DNA from 4 places in the Paenibacillus sp. FSL R10-2788 genome. Region 1 is predicted to be linked to each of the others. Evidence: predicted binding sites of a transcription regulator. Region 1 holds the regulator's gene; each other region holds the start of a gene.
What was found. The regulator Rex, encoded in region 1, represses fermentation and respiration genes when NADH is low (regulators of the CRP and FNR family bind a similar motif). The targets are predictions, from matches to a motif close to TTGTGAAATATTTCACAA.
Positions count from the first base shown of each region.

Region 2: the regulator Rex is predicted to act here: its motif matches at 2,122-2,139, upstream of NSQ50_RS29270 (formate/nitrite transporter family protein).
Region 3: the regulator Rex is predicted to act here: its motif matches at 1,593-1,610, upstream of NSQ50_RS30755 (cytochrome ubiquinol oxidase subunit I).
Region 4: the regulator Rex is predicted to act here: its motif matches at 2,041-2,058, upstream of nadA (quinolinate synthase NadA).

Region 1 is NZ_JBBOQA010000001.1:4,582,555-4,586,851, reverse strand. It holds gene dinG (ATP-dependent DNA helicase DinG) at 1-773, shown strand, start outside; gene NSQ50_RS20370 (redox-sensing transcriptional repressor Rex) at 904-1,557, shown strand; gene NSQ50_RS20365 (amidohydrolase) at 1,544-2,845, shown strand; gene NSQ50_RS20360 (cell wall elongation regulator TseB-like domain-containing protein) at 3,017-3,535, shown strand; gene NSQ50_RS20355 (hypothetical protein) at 3,946-4,297, shown strand, end outside.
Region 2 is NZ_JBBOQA010000001.1:6,579,021-6,583,317, reverse strand. It holds gene NSQ50_RS29275 (FAD-dependent oxidoreductase) at 1-939, shown strand, start outside; gene NSQ50_RS29270 (formate/nitrite transporter family protein) at 2,243-3,070, shown strand; gene NSQ50_RS29265 (MFS transporter) at 3,531-4,297, shown strand, end outside.
Region 3 is NZ_JBBOQA010000001.1:6,929,426-6,933,722, reverse strand. It holds gene NSQ50_RS30770 (S1C family serine protease) at 1-509, shown strand, start outside; gene NSQ50_RS30765 (cold-shock protein) at 929-1,129, shown strand; gene NSQ50_RS30760 (cold-shock protein) at 1,222-1,449, shown strand; gene NSQ50_RS30755 (cytochrome ubiquinol oxidase subunit I) at 1,672-3,075, shown strand; gene cydB (cytochrome d ubiquinol oxidase subunit II) at 3,062-4,078, shown strand; gene cydD (thiol reductant ABC exporter subunit CydD) at 4,078-4,297, shown strand, end outside.
Region 4 is NZ_JBBOQA010000001.1:72,543-76,839, reverse strand. It holds gene nadB (L-aspartate oxidase) at 1-992, opposite strand, end outside; gene nadA (quinolinate synthase NadA) at 1,032-1,970, opposite strand; gene ftsH (ATP-dependent zinc metalloprotease FtsH) at 2,230-4,284, opposite strand.

The DNA.
Region 1 (4,297 bases):
CTGTAGATAAATCTTTTCAGTTTATGATTGATAATCTCGGACTTAACGAAGCTGCGGAAGAGGGACGTCTAATGACCTCACTCCTTCCTTCTCCCTTTAAGTATCGCGAGCAGGCGCTTCTAGTTATACCGCGTGATTTTCCTAGTGTGAAGGGCAGTGTGGGCGATGCTCGATTTGTCGATACACTCGTACAGTCGTTAGCAGAAGCTGCCAAAACAACACGTGGGCGGATGCTGGTTCTGTTTACTTCTTATAAAATGCTGCGTCAGGTATATGATCCGCTTAAAGAGGCTTTGGCCTCACAAGAGATTACGGTGCTTGGTCAAGGCGTGGAAGGTGGCAGCCGGAGCAAGCTGATCCGCCGCTTTCAGGACAGTGCAGCATCCGTTCTGCTGGGGACGAGCAGCTTCTGGGAAGGTGTAGATATTCCAGGTGAAGCACTGACTTGCCTGGCCATCGTGAGACTTCCGTTTCAACCGCCGAATCACCCGTTGGCGGAAGCGAAGTCGGAGTTATTGCAGGCTCAGAAGAAGAATCCGTTCATGAAATTGTCTGTTCCTCAAGCGGTTATTCGCTTTAAGCAGGGATTCGGAAGACTGGTTCGCACGGCGCAGGATCGCGGAATAGTTATTGTTTATGATACAAGGGTTATTGAATCTCATTACGGGAAGTATTTCCTTTATTCATTGCCTGGTCCCAAAATGGAGCATATGCTGACTGATCAAATGGTCCCCCGCATAGCGGAATGGCTAGAGGATGGCGGCGCTTCTTAAAATGCTCGTCTTCAGTTTAGCTCCTCCTTATCCTTAAGGGCGGTAAGTTACAGTACCGCCCTTAATAAGGAGAGGTATACGTTTGAATATGGATTTTCACAAGAACATTACTATTTTTAGGAGGAAAAATATGAAATCGGATAAAATATCAGAAGCCGTTGTTCGCAGACTACCTGTGTATTTGCGTTTTTTGAATGATCTCCAGAATCGCGAAATATTAACAGTTTCCTCTCAGGAACTTGGACAAAAGCTTGATCTTAATCCCGCACAGATTCGTAAGGATTTAGCGTATTTTGGTGACTTCGGCAGAAAAGGTATCGGCTATGATGTAACGTATCTTATTGAGAAAATCCGTCATATCCTGAAGCTGGATCAACAGCTTAATGTAGCTTTAGTTGGAGCAGGTAATCTCGGACATGCCTTGTCTAATTACAATGCATATCTCAAAGATACTATGAAAATCACCGCTATATTTGATTCGTACGCTCCTAAGGTTGGACGTAAGATCAACTCCCTTACTGTGCAACCAATGGATGAACTAGGCAGCACGATTCGTGAGCAAGGTATTCGCATTGCCATTATTACCGTACCTGATTCAGAAGCTCAAAATGTAGCAGATATTCTCATTTCTTCTGGGATTGAAGCAATTTTGAACTTTGCCCCTGTGATTCTGAAGACACCACCGAATATCCGGGTGCATGCAGCTGATTTTACAACTGATCTGCAAAGTCTTGCGTATTACTTGCGGGATGGAAAGGAAGAAAGCGAACATGAACAACAATAAAACGATAATTAAGGGCGGGTATTTTCTGACTCCGGGAACGGATGAGCCGGTTCTGAGTGGATATATGACTATTGAAGATGATTTAATCACTTACATAGGAAAAGAAGAGCCTCAGATGGAAGCTGGAGTGCAAGTGGTTGATGGCAGCCGTCTGCTGTTCATGCCTGGACTTGTAAACACACATGGTCATGCGGCGATGTCTTTGCTGCGTGGATATGGAGATGATTTAGCGCTACAAGTGTGGCTTCAGGAGAAGATGTGGCCGATGGAGGAAAAGTTCACCGGTGATGATGTATACTGGGGAACCTCCTTATCTGTATTGGAAATGCTGAAGGGTGGAACTACGACCTTCCTCGATATGTATGATCATATGGACCGAGTAGCTGAGGTAGCTGAGTTATCAGGTATCCGTTCCGTATTGATGCGTGGTGTGATTGGGTTATGTCCAGAGGATGTACAGAATCACAAGCTTGCGGAAGCGATTTCTTTTGCCCGTAACTGGCATGGAAAGGCTGACGGTAGAATTACTACTATGATCTCGCCGCACGCCCCTTATACTTGCCCTCCGGACTTCCTGGTTAAGTTCGTGCAGGCAGCGCATGATCTGGATTTACCGATGCATACGCATATGTCCGAAACGAAACGTGAAGTGGAACAAAATGTGGCGGATTACGGGTTGCGTCCTGTAGCTCACTTAGAGAAGCTTGGAATGTTCACACGTCCCTCGATAGTTGCACATGGTGTTCATTTAAATGATGAAGAGATTGAGATCTTGGCTCGCCATAATGTGGGTGTCTCTCATAATCCGGGCAGTAATTTGAAGCTGGCTAGCGGAGTGGCTCGGGTTACTGATCTTCTAAAAGCTGGTGTGAAGGTGTCTCTTGGCACGGATGGCGCGGCAAGCAACAATAACTTGGATATGTTTGAAGAGATGCGGCTTGCAGCTCTCATTCATAAGGGTGTCAGCGGTGATCCAACGGCTGTTCCAGCTCCAGAAGCTCTACGTATGGCTACAGAATATGGCGCCCAGTCCATCTTTTTAAATAATGTAGGTAGACTTGCTGTTGGGATGAAAGCTGATTTCATTGCAATTGATATAGATCAGCCGCATTTGCTGCCACACACAGATCTGTTGTCTCATGCAGTTTACTCTGCTAGCGCTAAGGATGTTGAGCATGTGTGGGTGAATGGTAAACAGGTCATCAAGCATGGACAATGCTTAACCCTGGATGAGGAAGCTATCCGGCGTAAAGCGCAAGAAGCCTTCGAAGGTTTATTGAAGCGTTAAGTCTGGAGAATAACGAATAAATAATAGGCTGCGACTTTTTGCTTTTAGCAAAAGTTGCGGCCTTTTGTACATTTTAAGGCTGGGAAAGCTAGAAAATTATGAAATTTTGGATAAACACGCGGGTGTGTTATATAATCAAAAAAGATATATTACTAGAAAGGGAGCTGTACCTTGAAGAAAAGGAAAAAATGGATCCTCCTGGGGTCAGTTCTGATTCTGCTCCTGGGGTTTGGACTTATCCAGTTCTATGCCTATATTATGAAAGATCAATGGAACGAGCGGGATATCGCCAAGGATGTTGCCAAAACCAGAGCGGGTCTAACAGAGGTAACCAAAGCACAAAAATCGGTTTGGGATGAAAATGCAGTGTACTGGGTTTTAACAGGAAAAAATGAAGCCGGGACTGCTCTTATGGTCTGGGTCCGCTTTACGGTAGATGGAAAATTTGCTGAAGGCGACGACGCAGTGTTTGCTGAGGAACTAAGTAAAGGAACCTCAGAAGCCCAAATACGCGGCATTATCAAAGCTGATCTTCCGGACATAACGATTGAACGCTTGCTGCCGGGAGTATATAACGGAGAGTATGCTTGGCAGCTTTTTTATAAACAGAGCGGTCGGTATTATTATCAATTTTATCGGTTTTCGGATGGGTCCCGAATGGGTGAAGGTTACAGTTTACCTAAAAGTTAAGCCGAACATAAGGAAATTAAGGGTGGCAATGTAAACAAGCGAACTTATTATAAGTTCGCTTGTTTACATTTATTTGATGTACAAAAGTGATATACTAAGTGATATACTGAATGGGTGGTTATCACCGAATATTCTCTTAAATTCACATACAAAAATAGGCCGATTGATTAAAAATCAAGGCCGATTTTGTCGAAAACGAGGAATATATTTGGTATTGATGGAAATATTTAAAAAATTAAATTTTAAATATATTCACATTTATTTTGAAATTAGTATATACACCTGTGATATACTACTACTTGTAATTAGAACAGCAATAAGAGACTTCAGTCTCTCTGATGAGCTCTCAAGTAGCTATAAATTATTATACTGAGCTTTATATTTTGTCATCTTTGAGAGGAGGACGTTTCTTGAAATTACGTCTTGTACCTGTGCTGATAACGTCTCTACTGTCGGCTACTCTATTGTTTGGTGGCTTCTTTTTGTATCGTCAGTTTGCAATGCAGGAACCACTTCAGAAGATTGTATCTCAATATGAGGGCGTCAATGATTCTCATATCAGTATTAACCGCAATGAGGTCACTTTGAAACTTGATCTCCAGCCAGGCACGAAATTACGTGAACTGGTTCAGTACGTCTCTAAAGAAGGAAAATCGATGATTGATGGACGTACACTGAAACTTGATGTAGAACAGAACTCCAGTGAACTGCTGGATGAATACTGGGATAAAGCGATGTTCTCTGTAGCTGAAGCCATGGAGA
Region 2 (4,297 bases), 2.0 Mb from region 1:
AAAGCTAAACAAGCGAATAAAATCACCGTCGTCGGCGCTGGATATATCGGCGTTGAACTGGTGGAAGCTTTTCAAATGAATGGGAAGCAAGTTACGCTAATTGATGGTGAAGATCGCATTCTGAGTAAATATCTGGATCAAGAATTTACTGCACCGATCGAACAATCTTTTCAGGATCATGGGATTAAATTGGCCCTGAATGAGAAGGTCAGCTCTTTTGCGGGCAAAGACGGTAAGGTAACAAAGGTTATTACAAGCAAAGGTGAGCATGAGACAGATCTGGTCATTCTCTGCATTGGTTTCCGTCCTAATACTGAACTCTTAAAAGGTCAAGTCGATATGCTGCCTAATGGTGCCATTGTGGTCAATAACTATATGCAGACTAGCTGCCCAGATGTATATGCCGCGGGCGACAGCTGTGCGATTCACTACAACCCTACAGGCAAACACGCCTATATCCCACTGGCAACCAATGCTGTGCGGATGGGAACCTTAGTTGCACGCAACTTGGTAACAGAGACCATTCCTTATATGGGTACACAAGGGACTTCGGGCATTAAGATTTATGAAGATAATATCGCTGCAACAGGGCTTACTGAAGAAGGAGCTAAGGCTGAAGGAATGGACGTGGAAACCGCCATGATTATTGATAATTACCGTCCAGAATTTATGCCAACCTTTGAGCAGGTTCAGTTAAAAGTAGTGTTTGATCGCGCCACACGCCGTATTCTCGGGGCACAAATTATGTCCAAGATGGATCTGACGCAATCGATCAACACAGTGTCTGTATGCATTCAAAATCATATGACAATCGACCAACTAGCCTTTATCGATTTCTTCTTCCAACCGCATTACAACAAACCTTGGAACTTCCTGAATACAGTGGGTCTTCAAGCACTGCCGACAACAGTACCAAGCAAAGAGGCTGTAACGGTTTAAAAAGGAACGTTGTTCCTGAGTGATTTATTGAGGAAAAAGACAACCTTATAAAGCTAGAGAAGCAGCGATCCTCCTGTAACGGGAGGGTTGCTGCTTTTTTTGTTAGGTGCAGAATGATTAGCTGCATAGGTAGGTACAATCCAATGGCTTCGGCGATGGTAGCGAGCCAAATGTGCTCGAAAGCTACAGTTAAGGTCATTTGAGTCCGATGTCCGATAGTAAGCCAAATGTGTTCAGAAGCTACGGTTAGGGTCATCTGAGTCCGATCGTGCTGAGTCAACGCCCACCGCAGAAGCTATCGGACCCAGAAGCCGCTATTTGGTAATTAATCGCCTATTGAGCGTGATTTCGGACTCCAATGCAGCTATTGCATAGAATGAGGTTCATTTAGTGTGTTTTTGGTGGCAATAGCGACTATGGGGTCCGATAGCAAGCCAAATGTGCTCGAAAGTTACGAATAAGGTCATCTGAGTCCGATGTCCGATGGCGAGCTAAACGTGCTCAAAAGTTACGTATAAGGTCATCTGAGTCCGATCGTGCTGAATCACCGCCCTCCTTAGAAGTTTTCGGACTCAGAAGCCGCTATATAGCAAATAATCGCTGTTTGAGTGTGATTTCGGACTCCAATGCAGCTATTACATAGAATGAGGTACAACTAGTGTGTTTTTGGTGGCAATAGCGACTATGGGGTCCGATAGCAAGCCAAATGTGCTCAAATGCTACGAATAGGGTCATCTGAGTCCGATGTCCGATAGTAAGCCAAATGTGTTCAGAAGCTACGGTTAGGGTCATCTGAGTCCGATCGTGCTGAGTCAACGCCCACCGCAGAAGCTATCGGACCCAGAAGCCGCTATTTGGTAATTAATCGCCTATTGAGCGTGATTTCGGACTCCAATGCAGCTATTGCATAGAATGAGGTTCATTTAGTGTGTTTTTGGTGGCAATAGCGACTATGGGGTCCGATAGCAAGCCAAATGTGCTCGAAAGTTACGAATAGGGTCAACTGAGTCCGATGTCCGATAGCGAGGTATAGCTACAGTGAGATATAGCTGCATATAAGGACAACTGTGTCCGATAGCTGCTGCGTACGCTCAAATGTAATCCAACGAAACAAGATATGCTGGCTTAGTCGGTCATACATAAACTTCTATTTGTGCACAGGTCGCAGTAAATTTGACATGTCAGTGAAAACTTTCACTTAGTTTTCTCAAAGTGATAATTATCACGTTAATGTGTTTTACGACACGCTACAATGGTCATAAAGGAACAAATTTGAAGTAAATAGATGAAGGAGATAGGAACCATGGCTTATAGCAAACCGCAGCAAATTGCCGAAGTAACTGTAGAGAATGGCATAAAAAAAGCTCATAATCCGCTAAGTACCGTACTTATTCTGGGCTTTTTGGGAGGAGCGTTTATTGCGCTCGGGTTTTTATTGGATATTCGCGTCATTGCTGGCGCACCACAGGAATGGGGTTCCATTGCTAACTTTATCGGAGCCGCAGTCTTCCCCGTTGGGCTGATCATGGTACTCCTTGCAGGTGGAGAACTGCTGACAGGGAATATGATGGCCGTGCCGCTCGCTTTTATGGCTAAGAAGATTTCTTTCTGGGAAGTTGTGAAGAATCTTTTGCTCATTACGATTAGTAATCTGGCTGGGGCATTATTTGTAGCTTATTTCTTCGGTCATGTAGTGGGGTTAACTTCAGAGGGTGTGTATTTAGAAAAATTGGTGGATATGGCTGGTCATAAAATCGATGCAGAATTCTTTCCGGCATTTGTTTCGGGTATCGGCTGTAACTGGCTCGTTGCGCTGGCCGTATGGCTTTCCTATGGAGCAGATAACTTCAGCGGCAAAATCCTTGGTATTTGGTTCCCAACGATGGCCTTTGTTGCGATCGGATTCCAGCACGTTGTAGCTAACATGTTCCTAATTCCAGCAGCTATTTTTGAAGGTTATTATTCATGGGGGCAATACTTCACTAACTTTGTTCCCGTCTGGCTCGGCAATTTAACGGGTGGAGCAATATTTGTCGCAGCTGCCTATTGGATGGCATACTTGCGTAAAGCACCTACGGCTATTCAATCCGTAGATAGCATGTCCGGCAGCAGTGTCAAAAAACACGCTTAAGCTCGTCTTATAGAGCACTCCATAGAACATTCAAGGTCTGCCTTATTGGTGGCGTTAATGTTTAAGGGGTGCTTTTTGTTATGTAGACACAAAAAAATCCGCCGTGATATATCCGCGCTCGGGGGAACGAAATCGGATCACGGCGAATTTTGAAGGGGGAGTGTTTCTAGGCTCTATTACCCCGTCTTTCTAAAAGCGAATCAGTTTCTTCTTGTTTAGTTTGCTTTACGGACGACAGCCACGGCTTTAAAATAAGAATAGATATTAGAACTAGGGAGGACTGCGGACGTGAACCCCAAGGGAGACGGGATAATTCATGCGATATGTGCGTTTTATTCTCTAGATTTCATGCGTACTTTATCGCGATAAAACGTCAATGTGTATGCTTGCTCATAACCCTGTTTTGGGATAATACTGGATGAATTAATGACACATATATAACAGGGGATGTACACTACTTATGAAGTTTTTACAGGCATATCCAAAAGAAGTGAAAATATTTCTAATTGCCAGCCTAATTAATGCAACAGGTAGTGCGCTGATGTGGCCGCTCGTTACGATGTATGTATTTGATGAGCTTGGACGCAGCATGTCAGATGCTGGACTGGTGATTCTTATTCAATCGGTTGGTGGGATCGTGGGTCAACTACTCGGGGGCTCACTCTATCATAAGGTAGGCGTTAACCGGCTGATTGTCGGAGCGCTCGCCATGAATGCTTTGGCACTGTTCACCTTGCCGGCAGCTAGTAACAACTGGACGTTATTTATGGTTGCAATGGGACTGGTAGGATTATTTAATTCCTTATCATTACCTGCCATTCAGGCATTTATCGGCTTTCGTTTCACGAAGCAGCGTGGTGAGCTGTTTAATGTTATTTATGTCGCCAATAATATTGGTGTAGCACTGGGTACGGCATTAAGTGGTTTTTTGGCCGATATTTCCTATATGCTAAGCTTTGTAATGAATGGTGTAACTTCGGCGGTATTTGCGGGTTTCTTTTTTATATATCTGAAGAAAATCGGTGGAGAACCTGCGCATGAGGTAATGGGGCATCAGAAGAATGAACCAGAGAAACAATCCACGTGGAAGCTAATGGGGCATACTCGTATTTATCTTTATATGGGGATCGGTTCTTTGTTCCTGCTTCTCGGTAACTCTATCTGGAATACAGGGGTATCTCCGTTCATTATTTCAGAGGGCTGGCCTAAGAAAACTTATGGTTTTCT
Region 3 (4,297 bases), 2.3 Mb from region 1:
TACAGACTGATGCGGCGATTAATGAAGGAAATAGTGGCGGCGCGTTAGTGGATCTCGATGGCAAGGTCATTGGAATTAACACGATGAAGATTTCAGATACGGGTGTAGAGGGTCTGGGTTTTGCAATTCCTGCGAATCATGTGATAGATATCGCTAATGAGCTGGCTGAAAAAGGGCATATTGCCCGTTCGTACTTGGGTGTATATTCAGTTGATTTGAACAATCCGTACGTTCCACTAGCAGAAGATCAACGCAATGAATTGAACCTGCCGAACAGTGTTAAGGATGGAGTAGTTGTTCTAGAAGCCGTTGGCCCTGCGAAGGAAGCTGGACTGCAATTCAATGATGTCATTACCAAATTTAATGATCAATCCATCATATCTACCCTTTCTCTTCGCAAGTACTTATATAATCATACGAAGATCGGTGATGATCTGAAAATTACTTACTATCGAAACGGCGAGGCCAAACAGGCAACAGTTAAACTTCTTGAAAAACCACAGGAATAATATGCTGGAAGTCGGTATATAATGATATAGCAGTTACGACAAGTAGAGCGGACTACCCCTTCGATTCCGAGGGGGTACCTTCTTGAAAAAGCGGATAAAAGTAACGTTTTTGGGAAAGCTATTTTTCTAAAACCATGATAATTATGCCAGAAAAAGGATCTATTTAGGGAATAAACACTAAGTGGCAGCCCTTACATTGGAAGGTAATACTTATTAGGGCAAAACCGGATATATTCGGATGCTTGCTTGCCTTTGCTAATCAGGTGTGGTAATATGATATCAATCATACATTTAGTCCCTAATTCTCGCATTGAAAAGGGCTGTCATATTTGGTAATACAACCTTTTTCAATGTGTGAATTTTTTCTTTGTTTGAAGATAAAAAGAACATATTAATTTAAATTTGTGGAGGTAACACACATGCAAACAGGTACAGTTAAATGGTTCAACGCAGAAAAAGGATTCGGATTTATCGAAGTTGAAGGCGGAAGCGACGTATTCGTTCACTTCAGCGCAATCACTGGCGACGGCTTCAAAACTTTGGACGAAGGCCAACGCGTTGAATTCAACGTTGTTCAAGGCAACCGTGGACCACAAGCCGAAAACGTTGTAAAACTGTAATAATAGAAGAAACCGTCCCAGCTTGTGAAAGTTGGGACGGTCTTTTTATATCTAGTTACTCACTATTGACTTACAGGATGGGAGGAACGGCAATGAACTACCGGAAGAAACCTTTGGAAGAAATACCGGAAGAAAATACCGCAATTTGGGCATGTACCAATGAGGGATGCAACGGATGGATGAGGGATAATTTCGCATTTGAACATGCGCCTTCTTGCCGTCTATGTGACTCTCCAATGGTTCGCAGCACGAAGATGCTACCCCAATTGCTTAATTCGAATGGCGATCTCAAATCGCTGAAGAAGGGTATTTCCATCTAACCAATACCTAAATGAGTCAAGCATTTAATAGAACGACGAACCACTCAAGACGGGTAAACCGTCTTATTTTTTTTGCTTTCTTTATGCTAAATTGTGATCTTTGTCACAAATCATTTGAATTTCACCGTTAAATGACTATCTTTATGTGACATTTATCACAAAAAGAAGCTTAAATTTTTGACAGAATATAATTAACGAAAAGGGGAGAAGGAAGGGACAAATATGGATACAGTAATGCTGTCGCGTATACAATTTGCGTCGACGACAATATTCCACTATTTCTTTGTACCGGTATCAATCGGACTAGCGCTCTTGATTGCAATCATGGAGACAATGTACGTTAGAAAAGGTAATGAAGAGTACAAAAAAATGGCGCAGTTCTGGGGAAAGCTATTCCTCATCAATTTTGCAGTAGGGGTAGTTACAGGGATATTGCAGGAATTTCAGTTCGGGATGAACTGGTCCGATTATTCACGTTTTGTGGGTGATGTATTCGGGGCTCCACTTGCAGTTGAGGCATTGGCAGCCTTTTTCCTGGAGTCTACTTTTATTGGGATATGGATATTCGGCTGGGATAAGGTATCCAAGCGAGTACATTTACTGTCCATCTGGCTGGTAGCATTCGGTACGATGTTATCTGCATTCTGGATTCTAGCGGCTAACTCTTTTATGCAGCATCCTGTGGGTTTTGAGATAAATAATGGACGTGCAGAAATGAATGATTTCTTCGCGCTTATTACGAACGGACAATTGCTGGTTGAATTCCCACATACAGTACTGGCTGCTTATGCAACAGGTGCTTTTCTTGTAACAGGTATTAGTGCTTATAAAATATTGAAGAAACAAGAGGTTTCTTTCTTTAAGAAGTCTTTTCAGATTGCAGCTATCGTAGGGATTATTTCTTCTATTGGTGTAGCTGTTGCTGGTCACGCCCAAGCGCAATATTTGGTTGAAACTCAACCAATGAAAATGGCAGCTTCCGAAGGACTGTGGGGTAAGAGTGGTGACCCGGCACCTTGGACCGTATGGGCAAACATTGATCCAGAGAATCAAATCAGTACTGGAGAATTTCAAATTCCTTATATGCTGAGTTTCCTTTCATACAGTAAATTTTCCGGTGAAGTTAAAGGTATGCTTGAGCTGCAAGCGGAGTATGAGCAAACCTATGGCCCCGGTGACTATATTCCACCTGTACGTACGACATTCTGGAGTTTCCGGATCATGGTTCTAGCAGGAACGTTAATGATTGTATTGGGAATGTACGCTATGTACTTAATGTGGCGCAAAAAAATGGACCGTCCGAACACTTGGTTTATGCGGTTCATGTTATGGGGCTTGCTGCTTCCTCCGATTGCGAATACAGCCGGTTGGGTCATGACCGAATTCGGGCGTCAGCCATGGACGGTATTCGGACTGATGACAACGGAAGACAGTGTGTCGCCTAATATTACAAGTGGTCAAGTTCTGTTCTCCGTGATTTCTTTTACAACGATTTATTTAATTCTAGGATTAGTGTTGGTCGGATTGTTTATTAAAGTGATTAAAAAAGGTCCTTATGCGATGGATAACGATCACGGCGATTCGAATGATCCATATAACGAGGAGGGTTCCCATGATATCTCTTAATGAATTGTGGTTTGTGCTGATTGCAGTTCTGTTTATAGGGTTCTTCTTCCTGGAGGGTTTCGATTTCGGCGTAGGGATGGAAACACAAATTCTCGCTAAAAATGATACAGAGCGCCGTGTTCTGATTAACTCGATCGGACCTTTCTGGGATGGGAATGAGGTATGGCTTATCACAGCTGCGGGTGCAATGTTTGCGGCTTTCCCGGAGTGGTATGCAACGCTGTTTAGTGGATTCTATATTCCTTTTGTATTTGCCTTATTAGCTCTGATAGCGCGTGGTGTCGCTTTTGAATTCAGAGGTAAACGTGATTCATTAGCTTGGAAAAGAACTTGGGATGCCTGTATCTTTATCGGCAGCTTCCTTCCACCATTCCTCTTGGCTGTAGTGTTTGCAAGCTTTATCAAAGGGTTGCCTATTGATGGGGATATGCAAATGTATGCAGGGTTCACAGATATCGTGAATGTGTACACTGTAGTAGCAGGGCTTACTGTTGTCCTTCTGTGCCTGGTGCATGGTCTCATGTTCACAACGCTGCGTACAGTGGGTGATCTACAGGCTCGCGCTCGCAAGTTGGCACAAAAATTGCTGATACCACTCGCAGCTTTATTTACTGCTTTTGTGATTATGACTTATAATATGACGGATATTTTCGAGCAACGTGGAACGGTTCTTATGATTATTGTAGCCCTGGGAGTTATCGCCTTTGTACTGTCCGGTTACTTCATGACGAAGAAGAAGGACGGCTACGCTTTTGGAATGACAGGAGCGGTAATGGCGCTTTCGGTAACTTCTATCTTTGTAGGATTGTTCCCGCGTGTTATGATTAGTTCAATTGATCAAGCTTTTAATTTGACGATCACTAATGCGGCTTCGGGCCATTACTCTTTGAAGGTAATGACGATTGTGGCACTGACCATCCTTCCGTTCGTATTGGGATATCAAATTTGGAGTTACTTTGTCTTTCATAAACGGGTTCACGAGAAGGAGCATCTTGAATACTAATGGATAAAAACTTGCTTGGGTATAAAGGAGTTAAGCCAGTCTTTCTGATTGTAGGCTTCCTTACCCTGGTGCAAAGCTTGTCCATACTTCTGCTGGCTAAATCGCTGGCAGAAGTCATCTCTGCGCTATTTGCGGGAGAACCTCTGAAGGAACAATGGGGCACTGCGCTATTGTTCCTTCTTGCATTTCTTGTGCGCCATGCTTGTGCTATGCTGATGA
Region 4 (4,297 bases), 4.5 Mb from region 1:
ATACATGTCTCATATATTGTGGGAAACCGATGCTTCACCATCTCTGGAGATTCATGTGTAATATCCAAATAAACGAACGTTGATTTAGTAAGTTCCATTTCACTTACAATAGCTCGCGCTACAATATCCCGCGGGGCTAGTTCAAGCAGGTTATGATAACGCTCCATGAACCGCTCTCCATTAATATTGCGCAAGACTGCTCCTTCCCCACGCACAGCTTCGGAGATTAAAAATCTAGGAGCTCCTGGGTAACTAAGTGCTGTAGGATGAAATTGAATAAATTCCATATCTCGTATATGAGCACCAGCGCGATAGGCGATCGCTACACCATCTCCTGTAGCTACCTCAGGGTTGGTAGTGTATCGATATAATTGTCCTGCTCCACCAGAGCACAAAATGGTCGCATCCCCTTGCAGGAACAACCGTCCACCACCGGGCCGCTGCAATAATGCGCCTACACATTCGCCACCTTCAGTGATGAGATCGATAACATAATGATCATCCCAGACCTCAATATTCTCATGTTCCGCTACCTGTTCCGCCAATGCACGAACAATCTCATAACCGGTAGCATCCCCATTAGCATGCAAAATACGGCGGTGGCTGTGCGCTCCTTCCTGAGTCAAAGCCAGTACCCCATCTTCCTTATCAAACAGAGTTCCTAAGCGAATTAACTCATGAACGCCTTCCGGCCCTTCATTAACAAGTGCATCGACAGCTGTTGAGGAGCAAAGACCTGCTCCGGCCATTAAGGTATCCTGCCGGTGGTAAGCAGGGGAATCATCCTCAGCTATAACAGCTGCGATCCCCCCCTGTGCATAGCGAGTATTACTTTCCATTACTGATTTCTTTGTGATCATTATGACACGCCGATCTTCACTGGCTTTAATAGCCGTGAATAATCCGGCAATCCCTGAACCAATAACAATACAATCTGTCTTTACCGTAGGAATATCCCGAAGATCAAAATCAACCAAATATTGTGGAATCATGACCGCTTTTCACCTGTTTCAACGAAAGAGTAGCGCATGCTACCGGACTTGTAGCATGCGCTCTAGGGATGTTCTGGCTTTGTCGGCGACAGCAGGCGGTACATAGATTTGTGGCTTCATCGTCTCCAGGCATTTCACCAGTTTTTTTAGATTATTAACTTTCATATTAGGACAAACAAGAAATTTGGTAGCAAAATGGAATTCTTTATCTGGACTATCCTTACGAAGCTGATATCCGGTACCATCTTCCGTTCCAACGATAAATTGCTTACGATCCGATTTCCGGCAATACTCCAGAATTGATGTAGTGCTGCCTACATAGTCACCCATGGCCACTACTTCAGGACGGCACTCTGGATGAACTACAAATTCCGCATCTGGATATTTTGCTCTCATCTCTACTACATCTTTGACGGTCAACATGTCGTGAGTGTTGCAATAGCCTTCCCAGATAATCAGCTTCTTGCCCGTCTGATCTTGTACATATTGACCAAGATTCTTATCTGGGACCCAAATAATCTCTTCGGCGTCAAGGGATTCGATTACTTTCACAGCATTAGCAGAGGTACAACAAATATCGGTTTCTGCTTTAATCTCGGCGGACGAGTTGATATAAGTGACTACTTTAGCATTTGGATGTTGAGCTTTTAGCTTACGTAAACCGTCTACATTGACCATATCTGCCATTGGACAGCCTGCACGTTCATCAGGAATTAGGACGGTTTTGTTCGGGGCTAAAATTTTTGCACTTTCCCCCATGAAATGAACACCGCAGAATACAATAACTTCCGCATCTGTCTCTGCAGCCTTCTGAGCGAGTAAAAAAGAGTCGCCCCGGAAATCGGCAACCTCCTGAATTTCATCACGCTGATAATAATGAGCTAAAATGATTGCGTTTCGTTCCTTTTTAAGCTGTTCAAGACGTATACGAAGTTCTCGATTCTGTTCCTGCTTGCGCTCAAGCGCCAGAGCTTCCACCGATTGTTCTCCCCCTTAAATCCTCGCGGCTTTTCGCCGACATGATGTTATCAAATGGCATGCGCCATCATGGTGAAAAAATGAACATGCTGATATAAATAGTAAGTAATATTAATCACTAATGTACACAACGTTCCAGCCCCTGTCAATGTAACTGGACAGGCTTTAAGGCATAGAATCCCTTAAAAATTAAAATAAAAAATCCGGAGAACAGTTACGTTCTCCGGATAAATTTACATCATATGAATGGTGGACCCAATTAGGTAAGGCTAGTGCCCCCACCTTTGTTGTCATCATCGGAACCGTCATTACCCTCAGAATCAGGGTTATTCGGGATATCCTTTGATAAGTCAGGAAGTGTGGACTGTTCGTCCTCAGGCTTGCCTTGAATGCGAACTCGCACATCACCGATATTGTCGATGACAGGCTCGCCAACTTCATGGGCAACACCTTCGCCACCCTCTGGTTTACCATCCTCGGAAAGGAATCCTTGTTCAATCAGTTGTGTGATCTGATCAAGCTCAAGTGTTTCTTTCTCAAGTAATGTATTGGCAATCAAGTGCATTTCTTTGGAGTGTTTGATCAACAGATCTTTACAACGTTCGTAACTCGAAGTAATAAAGTTCTGCATTTCCTGATCAATCTCATAAGCAATGGAGTCACTGTAATTCTGTTCATGCCCAATATCACGACCTAAGAATACTTGACCTTGAGAAGATCCGAACTGCATAGGTCCAAGCTTATCGCTCATACCGTACTCCATAATCATGGCACGCACGATGCGCGTAGCCTGTTGGAAGTCACTGTATGCACCCGTACCGATCTCACCAATAAACAATTCTTCGGCAACACGTCCACCAAGTAATCCAGTAACCTTATCTAAAAGCTCCTGCTTGGTAACGATCATCCGATCTTCCTTCGGAAGCATAATAACGTATCCGCCTGCACGTCCGCGTGGGATAATAGTAACTTTATGCACCATATCGGCGTGCTCAAGGAAGTAACCAGCAATAGTATGGCCTGCTTCATGATAAGCTACAATACGTTTCTCGCGGTCACTGATCACACGGCTGCGTTTCTCAGTACCTACGATAACACGGTCAATAGCTTCATCCACTTCAATCATGGAAATATCTTTACGGTTACGGCGTGCAGCTAGCAAAGCTGCCTCATTCAGCAGATTCTCCAAATCAGCACCTGTGAATCCGGTTGTGCGTTTAGCAACAACATCCAGTCTTACATCTTTCGTAAGCGGTTTGTTACGAGCGTGCACCTTAAGTACAGCTTCACGGCCTTTCACATCAGGACGGTCAACCGTAATTTGACGGTCAAAACGTCCTGGACGAAGCAATGCCGGATCAAGTATATCAGCGCGGTTAGTCGCCGCTACAATAATAATGCCTTCGTTACCACCGAATCCATCCATCTCAACCAGCAATTGGTTAAGCGTCTGCTCACGCTCGTCATGTCCGCCACCAAGACCGGCACCACGCTGACGACCCACAGCATCAATTTCATCAATGAAGATAATACATGGAGCATTCTTCTTAGCATTCTCGAACAAATCACGTACCCGAGAAGCACCGACACCCACGAACATTTCCACAAAGTCAGAACCGGAAATACTAAAGAAAGGAACGCCAGCTTCACCTGCTACCGCACGGGCAAGCAATGTTTTACCTGTTCCCGGAGGACCTACAAGCAATACGCCCTTAGGAATACGTGCGCCGACAGCTGCAAATTTGCGTGGATCTTTCAGGAACTCAACGACTTCGACAAGCTCTTGCTTCTCTTCGTCCGCCCCTGCAACATCCTCAAAGCTGATTTTCTTCTTCTCTTCATTATATAACCGAGCCTTGCTCTTGCCGAAATTCATGACTTTACCGCCGCCACCTTGCGCCTGATTAAACAGGAAGAAGAACAAGATGAACATAATTACCAGTGGGATAATTGAAGAAAGGAATGTCAGCCAAATGCTGGTACCTTCCATTTTCTTCTGAGTTAATTCAATCCCATTAACATCACTGGCTTGAATCAGTTCATTGATAGCGGCATCTGTAGGAGGAATATATGTGGAGAAGCTTTTCGATTTAGTATCGGCAGGCAGCTCTCTATACTCGCCTGTGACCAGAAAGGCATTACCCTCAAACTGAACCGTCAAATCCTTCACATTGTTGTTCTTGATCTCCTGCCGTAACTCGTCGTATCTAGGGAAATCGGCGGCTTCATTTCCATTGCTCACAAACTGGACAATACCCACCACGACTAAAAATAAAATCAAATAAAAACCAGAATTCCGGATGAACCGATTCATCCCCTACCTCCTC